DNA from 3 places in the Streptomyces sp. NPDC042371 genome. Region 1 is predicted to be linked to each of the others. Evidence: riboswitches for the same ligand, from Rfam matches in the RefSeq annotation. Region 1 holds a riboswitch; each other region holds the start of a gene.
The links. Region 1 has a riboswitch for S-adenosylmethionine ahead of AC068B_RS00740 (aminotransferase class V-fold PLP-dependent enzyme). Riboswitches for the same ligand answer to the same signal wherever they lie in the genome.
Positions count from the first base shown of each region.

Region 2: linked by a shared signal. The riboswitch ahead of thrC (threonine synthase) and the one ahead of AC068B_RS00740 (aminotransferase class V-fold PLP-dependent enzyme) in region 1 are both predicted to bind S-adenosylmethionine.
Region 3: linked by a shared signal. The riboswitch ahead of AC068B_RS15580 (hypothetical protein) and the one ahead of AC068B_RS00740 (aminotransferase class V-fold PLP-dependent enzyme) in region 1 are both predicted to bind S-adenosylmethionine.

Region 1 covers NZ_JBWKAP010000001.1:159,910-163,175, forward strand. Annotated here, with positions in the region: gene AC068B_RS00740 (aminotransferase class V-fold PLP-dependent enzyme) at 1-1,200, opposite strand, end outside; SAM riboswitch class IV at 1,390-1,507, opposite strand; gene trpD (anthranilate phosphoribosyltransferase) at 1,604-2,668, opposite strand; gene qcrB (cytochrome bc1 complex cytochrome b subunit) at 2,866-3,266, opposite strand, start outside.
Region 2 covers NZ_JBWKAP010000005.1:500,230-503,495, forward strand. Annotated here, with positions in the region: gene thrC (threonine synthase) at 1-1,231, opposite strand, end outside; SAM riboswitch class I at 1,249-1,422, opposite strand; gene AC068B_RS18315 (glucosyl-3-phosphoglycerate synthase) at 1,578-2,522, shown strand; gene AC068B_RS18320 (DUF7927 domain-containing protein) at 2,603-3,266, shown strand, end outside.
Region 3 covers NZ_JBWKAP010000004.1:618,025-621,290, forward strand. Annotated here, with positions in the region: gene AC068B_RS15570 (hypothetical protein) at 1-202, shown strand, start outside; gene AC068B_RS15575 (radical SAM protein) at 446-1,804, shown strand; SAM riboswitch class IV at 1,826-1,935, shown strand; gene AC068B_RS15580 (hypothetical protein) at 1,980-2,270, shown strand; gene AC068B_RS15585 (SDR family NAD(P)-dependent oxidoreductase) at 2,370-3,101, shown strand; gene AC068B_RS15590 (GNAT family N-acetyltransferase) at 3,135-3,266, shown strand, end outside.

The sequences.
Region 1 (3,266 bases):
GGCCTCGGGGGCGCCGCACTCGCCGGGCTCGTCGGGCTCGCTGCCGAGCAGGGTGCGCACCAGCGGGTGGGCGCAGAACAGGCCGTCGCGTACGCCGATGCCGTACTCGGCGGAGAGCGCGGCGGCGAAGTGCGAGCTGTTCCAGCCGTCCACGACGAAGGAGATGACGCCCACGCGCGGCGCGTCGTCGCCGAAGAGCGAGAGGATCCGCACCTGCGGCACCTCGGCGAGGCCCGCACGGACCGTCCCGATCAGCTGCTGCTCGCGGGCGACGAGCTCATCGAAGCCCGCCTCGGTGAGCGCCTTGCAGGCGGAGGCGATGGAGTAGACACCGATGACGTTGGGGGAACCGGCCTCGTGCCGCGCGGCGGTGTCGTGCCACTCCACGTCCACGCCGCCGTCGGCGCGTCGCGCCACCTTCCGCGACGCGCCGCCACCGGCGAGGTAGGGCTCGGCGGCGCGCAGCCAGTCGGAGCGGCCCGCGAGGACACCGGAGCCGAAGGGCGCGTACAGCTTGTGCCCGGAGAACGCGACCCAGTCGACGTCCAACTCGTCGATGCAGACGGGGTGGTGGGGCGCGAGCTGCGCGGCGTCCAGGACGATCCGGGCGCCGTGCGCGTGCGCGGCCGCGGCCAGCTCGCGCACCGGCCACAGCTCACCCGTGACGTTGGAGGCGCCGGTCACGCAGACGAGGGCGGGGCCGTAGGGGTCGCGGTCGGCGAGGGCGCGCTCCAGCGTCTGCACCGCCTCTTCGGGGGTGCGCGGCGCGTTGAGGTAGGTGACGCGGGCGTCCCGCCAGGGCAGCAGCGAGGCGTGGTGCTCGGTCTCGAAGACGAAGACCTGGCAGTCGGCGGGCAGCGCGGCGGCGAGCAGGTTCAGCGAGTCGGTGGTGGACCGGGTGAAGACGACCTGGTCGCCCTCGCGGCAGCCGAGGAACTCGGCGACGGTCTCGCGGGAGTTCTCGAAGAGGTCGGTCGACAGCTGCGACAGGTACCCGGCGCCGCGGTGCACGCTGCCGTAGTACGGGGCGTACGCGGCCACGTCGTCCCACACCCGCTGCAGGGCCGGGGCGCTCGCCGCGTAGTCGAGCGCCGCGTAGGTCACCTCGCCGCCGGTGACGAGCGGGACGGTGACGTCCCTGCCGAGGACGGCGAGCGGGGCACAGACGGACGAGTCGGCGGCAACAGCGGAAACGGACATGGCGAACTCCCGTAAGAGGCAAGTGAGTTCACTGCGACGACGGCCGCGCTCAGGGCATGCGGCGGTGCAGTGATGAAGAGAAAAAAGGTGCGCGGAAAGGGGCCGAAGGCCCTAGCACATTCGCTTGCTCACGAGACTGCTCCCTTGAGGACCAGGACCCCAGGGCTGTGACATTCACCGATGTCCAGGGGTCCGCGCTTGCCATACGCCTCGCTGCGTACGGCCTGGTCTTCACCCGGGGCACCCCGCCACGGACGGAGGGTTGCCGGACAGCGGGCCGGGGCCGTAGTCGCTGTCACTCATGACCTGTGCAGCATCCTGCCACACGATCTTCGGCGCGCAAGGCGCAGTCCAGAATCCGGACTGCGCCGTGCGTCACATCGCCGCGCCGGAGAGTGCCCTCTCAGCGGTTGCTTGCCGACACCCAGCGCTCCAGGGCCCGCTTCGCGGCCCCCGAGTCGATCGCCTGCGCCGCCTTCGCCATACCGGCGGCGATCTGGTCCACGAGCGGCTCGTCGGTGGGCGCGAGGGCGGCGAGCGCCGCCGCCGAGTTCAGCACCACCGCGTCCCGCACCGGACCGGTCTCCCCGTCCAGCAGCCGCAGCGCCACCTCCGCGTTGTACGAGGCGTCGGCGCCCCGCAGCGCCTCGACGGGCACCAGGTCGATACCGACGTCCCGCGGGTCGAAGGCCTCCTCGCGCACGGCGCCGTCCCGCACCGCCCAGATCCGCGAGGTGGACGTCGTCGTCAGCTCGTCCAGCCCGTCGTCCCCGCGGAAGACCAGGGACGAGTGGCCCCGCTCGGCGAAGACTCCGGCCACGATCGGCGCCATCCGCGGGTCGGCGACCCCGACCGCCTGGGCGCGCACCTTGGCCGGGTTGGTGAGCGGGCCGAGGAGGTTGAAGACGGTCCGGATGCCCAGCTGGCTGCGGGCCGCGCCCGCGTGGCGCAGCGCGGGGTGGAACTTCACGGCGAAGCAGAAGGTGATGCCCGCCTCCTCCGCCACCTCGACCACCCGCTGCGGGGTGAGGTCCAGGTTGACGCCGAGCTTCTCCAGGACGTCGGAGGCGCCGGACGCGCTGGAGGCGGCGCGGTTACCGTGCTTGACGACCTTCGCGCCCGCTCCGGCGACGACGATCGCGGACATCGTCGAGATGTTGACGGTCTTGGCGCCGTCGCCGCCCGTGCCCACGATGTCGACGCTCGGGCCCGGCACGTCGATGACGTTGGCGTGCGCGTACATGGCGCGCACCAGGCCGGAGATCTCCTCGACCGTCTCGCCCTTGGCCCGCAGGGCGACCACGAAGGCCGCGATCTGGGCGTCGGTGGCCTCGCCGCGCATGATGCGGTCCATGGCCCAGGCCGTGTCGTCGGCGCTCTGGTCGCGCCCGTCGAGCAGGCCGTTCAGTACGTCGGGCCAGGAACGGGCCGCCGCGGTGTCGCCTCCTGCGGGGATCACAGCGTTCATGGCCGCTCCTGGTTTTTTCGTCTGCGTAAGTAGGAAACACCCCGACACGTCGGGGTGGGACCACCCTATCCAGCCTCCGGGACGGCAAAGAGCCCCGTCCATGCAATGGACGGGGCTCTTGCCGTGGCGACCATGGGGTCCCCCCGCTCGAGCGAAGCCGAGAGTGGGGGAGGTCAGAGCTTCACAGCTTCAGGTGATCAGTGGTGGCCGTGGCCGCTGGAGATCTCCTTGTACTCGTCAGCCGTGGGCTTGGGGATCTGTCCTTCTTCCCCGAAGTAGCCCTTGGAGAGCTTCGCCCGGAGCTTCTGCGAACCGGACAGCTTGCGCTCGACACCGTTCTCGTCGACCGAAGGACCGAGCTCGAGCGGCTTGTACTGCTCGTGCGCGGTGAGCGTGTGCAGCTGCTCCTTGCTGAGCGGCTCGTGGACCTCGATGAACTCACCGTGCGGCAGCCGCTTGATGAGACCCGACTCGCGGCCGTGCAGCACCTTGTCCTTGTCGCGCCGCTGCAGGCCCAGGCAGATCCGCTTGGTGACGATGAAGGCGATGACCGGTCCGACGAAGAAGCCGATCCGGACGAACCAGGTGATCGCGTTCA
Region 2 (3,266 bases), on a different contig from region 1:
ACGTCTCAGCGACGGCGTCGAGCGTCTTAAGGCCGTCCCCGGTGTTGAGCACGACCGTGGTGAGGGACGGGTCGATGAGGCCCGCCTCGACCAGCTTCTTGGTGACGCCCACCGTCACACCGCCCGCGGTCTCCGCGAAGATGCCCTCCGTGCGGGCGAGGATCTTGATCGCGTCGACGACCTGCTCGTCGTTCACGTCCTCCACCGCCCCGCCCGTACGACGCGCGATGTCGAGCACGTAGGGCCCGTCGGCGGGGTTTCCGATGGCCAGCGACTTGGCGATGGTGTTCGGCTTCTGCGGGCGGACCACGTCCTGGCCCGCCTTGAAGGCCGCCGACACCGGCGAGCAGCCCTCGGCCTGCGCGCCGAAGATCTTGTAGGGCTTGTCCTCGACGAGGCCGAGGGCGATGAGCTCCTTGAGCCCCTTGTCGATCTTCGTGAGCTGCGATCCTGAGGCGATCGGGATGACGAGCTGGTCGGGCAGCTGCCAGCCGAGCTGCTCGCAGATCTCGTACGCGAGGGTCTTGGAGCCCTCGCCGTAGTACGGCCGCAGGTTGACGTTGACGAAGCCCCAGCCCTCGCCCAGCGGGTCACCGATGAGCTCGGAGCAGAAGCGGTTCACGTCGTCGTAGTTGCCCTCGATGCCGACGAGCTCGCCGCCGTACACCGCGGCCATGACGACCTTGCCCTGCTCCAGGTCGTGCGGGATGAACACGCAGGAGCGGAAACCGGCGCGGGCCGCGGCGGCGCCGACGGCGCCCGCGAGGTTGCCGGTGGAGGAGCACGACAGGGTGGTGAAGCCGAAGGCGCGCGCCGCTTCGAGCGCCTGCGCGACGACCCGGTCCTTGAAGGAGTGCGTGGGGTTGCCGGAGTCGTCCTTGACGAACAGCTTGCCCTGTTCGACGCCGAGCTCCGCGGCGAGGTTGTCGGCCTTGACGAGCTTGGTCCAGCCGGGGTTCAGGTTGGGCTTGTCGGCCACGTCGGCGGGGACGGGCAGGAGGGGGGCGTAGCGCCAGATGTTGGCGGGGCCCGACTCGATCTGCTTGCGGAGGGCTTCCGGGTCACCGAGCGGCAGGTCGTACGCGACTTCGAGGGGACCGAAACACTCGGCACAGGCGAAGATCGGACCGAGCGGGAACTTGGTGCCGCACTCACGGCAGGAGAGGCCGGATGCGGGCCCGAGGTCTACGGAAGAGGTGGTGCTTTCGGTGGCGACAGTCTGCACAGCCATGGAGGCGAGGCCCTTTCTCCTCATCTTCCTCGCGACGCATCTCGCCACGAGACGGAATTGGCACCTTCCCGAGCCGGGAGCCTCGCGGCGCTTACTGCGCACACGGTGACGAATGCGTCTACCGACGCGTGGCGGCTGGGTGGTTGCCGGGGCTTCAACGGGCCGTATCCCTCTGCCCCTCTGGATGAGCGGTATTCGATTATGGGTTTCAGTTGTCGATCTCAACGCGGCGGCGACCCCGACATGCGATGGTCACCGGCGTTGTTCAAGACTGTAACCGAAGCCCCGGACCCTTGAGATAGTCGTCCGAACCGCGAGATGGATCACATATGGGAGGACCACGACCGTGCTGGAAGAGGTCGAGCACTGGCTGAGCAGGCGTTCCTGGTCCGTCGCCGACCGCCCGCGGGACCGGCTGGCCGCCGCGAAACGTGCGGGCGGCGCGTCGGTGAGCGTCGTGCTGCCCGCGCTCGACGAGGAGGGGACGGTCGGCGAGATCGTCGCCGAGATCCGTCGTGAGCTGATGGAGAAGGTCCCGCTGGTCGACGAGCTCCTGGTGATCGACTCCGGCTCCGGCGACCGTACCGCCGAGGTCGCCGCGGCCGCGGGCGCCAAGGTCGTCCACCGTGACGCGATCCTGCCGCGCGTGCCCGCGGTCCCGGGCAAGGGCGAGGTGCTGTGGCGCTCGCTGCTGGTGACGGGCGGCGACATCGTGGCGTTCGTCGACGCGGACCTGAAGGACTTCTCGGCGGACTTCGTCTCCGGCATCGTGGGCCCGCTGCTCACCGACCCGGACGTGGCGTTCGTGAAGGCGATGTACGACCGTCCGCTGGCCGGGGCCGCCGGGCAGGGCGGCCGGGTCACCGAGCTGATGGCGCGGCCGCTGCTGAACATGCACTGGCCGCAGTTGGCCGGTTTCGTACAGCCGCTGGGCGGTGAGTACGCGGCCCGCAGGTCGCTCCTTGAGCGGCTGCCGTTCCCCGTCGGGTACGGCGTGGAGCTGGGCCTGCTCGTGGACGCGCTGCACACCGTGGGCCTGGACGCGCTGGCACAGGTCGACGTGGGGGTGCGCAGGCACCGGCACCAGGACGGGCAGGCGCTCGGGCGGATGGCGGCGGCGATCTACCGGACGGCTCAGCTGCGGCTGGCGCGCGGGCATCTCGTACGTCCCGAGCTCACGCAGTTCGTCCGCGGCGAGCACGGGTTCGAGCCGAGGACCCATCCGGTGGACACGGAGGAGCGGCCGCCCATGGCCGATATCGACGAGTATGCGCACCGTCGCGTGGCGTAGCCACCGGATATGATCCGTTTTGCCTACATTGCCCTTTTATGTGGGTCAGACGTATGTGGGCACGAGATGCCATGAGAGCCATGCGGCGAGCGGGCGGACTGACACTCGCCACCGCCACCGTCGCCGCCGGGGTGCTCACCGCGACCGCGACACCCGCTTCCGCCGAGGTCATCGAGCCCTTCGCGAAGCGCTACGACGAATCGCTGTACGGGGACTTCAAGACCATCGGCAACACGGTCCTGGACTGCCCGACGAGCCCCGCCGACGTGGCCGCCTCCTGCGAGGAGACCCAGCAGGCCAAGGGCGCCAAGAACAACAACAACTTCGTCGAGCGCCGGATCGACACCGCGGGCCTGACCGGCACCTTCGACTCCAGCACCGGCCGGGTGACCGTCCCACCGGGCGCCCAGGTCGACTACGCGCGCCTGTTCTGGGGCGGCAACGCGGGCACGCACCGCTTCGGCAGGACCGTGCGCGACATCTGCGACCTCAACCGCGAGGGCAACAAGCCCGTGGACCCGGCGCCCGGCGACCCGCTCACCACGAGCCCGGTCATCCGCGTCGGCGGCGGCGCCCAGTCCACGGTGAACGTCGAGAACGCGGTCCGCTCCCCGAACGCGACGCAGGGCCCGCACTACTACACCGCCGAGGCCGACGTCACCGACGCCTTCCAGGGCGCGCCCACCGGCAGCCCCGTCGAGGTGGCCGTCGGCAACATCTGGGCGCCGTCCGGCCAGGGCTGCG
Region 3 (3,266 bases), on a different contig from region 1:
GTTCACGACGCCGGACGGCACCTTCCCCAAGCAGTGCGTCAAGGGCGAGTCGCAGGGCAAGCCACGGCTCAAGGCCGACTGGTTCCCCTCGGACGTCGCGTCGAAGGCGGACAGGAACTGCGGCACGTGGTCCGGCGCCCGGATCGACGGAACGCTCTACGCCTGGCAGGACAAGGACGTCGCGATGAAGGCCCGGCGCTGATGGGGACACGGGCGCGAGCGACGCTGGCGGCCGTGACGGTGGGGCCACCGGGAAGCGTGCCGCCGACAGCGGCGGCCCGGGGACCGGGCGGCGCTCGTCGAGGTGAAGGGCTGGGGGCATGCCACCAGGAGCCTAGACCTGCGGCGCAGCCGGTCTGAGACCGGAGTCGGATCCGGAACGGATCCGCCGGGTATTAGCGTGGACGGGACAGATCGACCGAACAGGATCCGAGGTGCCCGGCCCATGCCAAGCCGCAGCGAGAGCCGTACCCAGCTCATCGAGTCACTCATGGAGCGGTTCCCGCACGTGCCGCGGGAAGCCGTGATCAAGGAGGATCTGCTGCGCGGCGGCATCGCCTTCGACGAGTCGGCGCTCAGCGACAACGAGAAGGGCGAGGTCAAGCCGAAGTCGTACTTCATCTTCTCCTTCGACCACGGCACGCTCCCCGAACTGGGCGCCGCCGCGCTGCGCCGCCCGCCGGAGGAGATCGTCCTCACCGGCGGCCCCTACGAGCTGCGCCGCACCGTCGTCTCCGTGCGGGTGAACCCGTCCTCGCCCTACCGGGTCGCCGCCGACGACAACGGCGTGCTCGGCCTGTACCTGGACGGGGCGCGGATCTCCGACGTCGGCCTGCCCCCGATGCCGGACTACTACCGGCACACGCTGGAGAACGGCAAGTCCGTGATGGAGGTGGCGCCCACCATCCAGTGGGGCTACCTCATCTACCTGACGGTCTTCCGGGTCTGCCAGTACTTCGGCGCCAAGGAGGAGTGCCAGTACTGCGACATCAACCACAACTGGCGCCAGCAGAAGGCGGCCGGGCGTCCCTACACGGGCGTGAAGCCGATGGACGAGGTCCTCGAAGCCCTCGCCATCATCGACAAGTACGACACCGCGAAGTCCTCCACCGCGTACACGCTCACCGGCGGCGCCATCACCACGCGGCTCCAGGGCAAGGACGAGGCCGACTTCTACGGCCAGTACGCGAAGGCCATCGAGGAGCGCTTCCCCGGCCGCTGGATCGGCAAGGTCGTCGCCCAGGCCCTGCCCAAGGAGGACGTCCAGCGCTTCCACGACTACGGCGTGCGGATCTACCACCCCAACTACGAGGTGTGGGACCCGTACCTGTTCGAGCGGTACTGCCCCGGCAAGGAGCGCTACGTCGGACGTGACGAGTGGCACCGCCGCATCCTGGACTCCGCCGAGGTGTTCGGGCCGCGCAACGTCATCCCGAACTTCGTGGCGGGCGTGGAGATGGCGGAGCCCTTCGGCTTCAAGACCGTCGGCGAGGCGATCGACTCCACCGTCGAGGGCCTGCAGTACTTCATGTCGCGCGGCATCACGCCCCGCTTCACCACCTGGTGCCCGGAGCCCACGACCCCGCTCGGCAAGGCGAACCCGCAGGGCGCGCCGCTGGAGTACCACGTGCGGCTCCTGGAGGCCTACCGCGCCACGATGGAGGCCAACGGCCTCTCCTCGCCCCCCGGCTACGGCCCCGCGGGACCCGGCAACGCGGTCTTCTCGGTCAGCTCGTTCATGGACAGCCTGCCCGCGGAGGCGGCCGCCCCGGAGGACGCGGTAATCCCGGCGACGCCTCAGTAGCCCCGTGTTACGGTCGGGGCGGGTCACGAGTTCCAGTGTCAAGCCCCGGCTCGCTGGACGGCACCCCGCTCCGTCGCGGGTGCCCCGGGTGACGACCCGCCCCGTGCGACGTGCGCGGGGAACGGCGGATCACCGGGGTCGGCGACACCGGGGTCCACGACTCCGGAGGCGCACCATGACGCACCCGTACGGCACCCGCGAGCACGACGACCACGAGCTCGACACCTGTGACGTGCTCCTCTCCTCGCACGACGTCCGCGACGACGGTCTGATCGTCCTCCATGTGCTCGGTCCGACCCGGGGCGTCCCCGCCACCGTGTGGACCCACGACCCGGAGCGGCTGCGCCGTCTTCTGCGGGAGCACAGGGGACCGGCCCAGTGGCAGCCCCGGGGAAACCGGCTGCGGCTGAGCCGCGACACGGTGGGTACGACGCTCGTGCGCGTGGCCGAGCCCCCTCGCCGCTGACGAAGATCACCGGTTCGTAGGATGACGGCGTGATCCGGACGCGGGCGATCCCCGCGTCCGGGCGGCGCGACAGCAGCCACCCAGAGCCGGAGGTCCCCCGTGCAGCACCACCCCGTCACCGTCGTCACCGGCGGCAGTCGCGGTATCGGCGCCGCTGTCAGCGCCCGTCTCGCCGAGGACGGCCACGACGTCGTCATCGGCTACCGCTCGAACGCGGCCGCCGCAGAGGAAGCCGCGGAGGCGGTTCGCAAGGCTGGCCGTCGTTGCCTCACCGTCGAGGTCGACACCGCCGACGAGGCCGACGTCGACCGCCTCTTCGACACCGCGGCCGAGCTCGGCCCGGTCACCGGCCTGGTCAACAACGCCGGGGTGAGCGGCCCCGTCGGGCCCCTCGCCGACGCCGACGCCGACGGCATGCGCCGGGCGCTCGAAGTGAACGTACTCGGATATCTGCTCTGCGCCCGGCGCGCGGTGCGGGACATGAAGGCCAATGGCGGCGGCGCGATCGTCAACGTCTCCTCCGCGGCGGCCACCCTCGGCGCCCCCGGCGAGTACGTCCACTACGCCGCCGCCAAGGGCGCCGTCGACACGATGACGGTCGGTCTGTCCAAGGAGGTCGCCGGGGACGGCATCCGCGTCAACGCCGTCGCCCCCGGCGTCATCTGGACCGAGTTCCACGCCGACCCCGAGCGTCCCGCGAAGCTCTCGGCGGGCATTCCGCTGGGGCGCGCGGGGCAGCCGTCGGAGATCGCGGCGGCCGTCGCCTGGCTGCTCTCGGACGAGGCCTCGTACGCGACGGGCACCGTGCTTCGGGTCGCGGGCGGACGCTGACGCTCCCGGGTCGGCCACTCGTACGATTGGCGCATGATCAGTGGAGCGGTCGACCTCGCCAATGACGTCCTCATCCGGCCCGTCGCGCTCGGCGACGCGGCGCCGCTCGCCCGTGCCTACCGGCGCAACCGCGACCACCTCGACCCCTGGGACCCGGACAGGTCC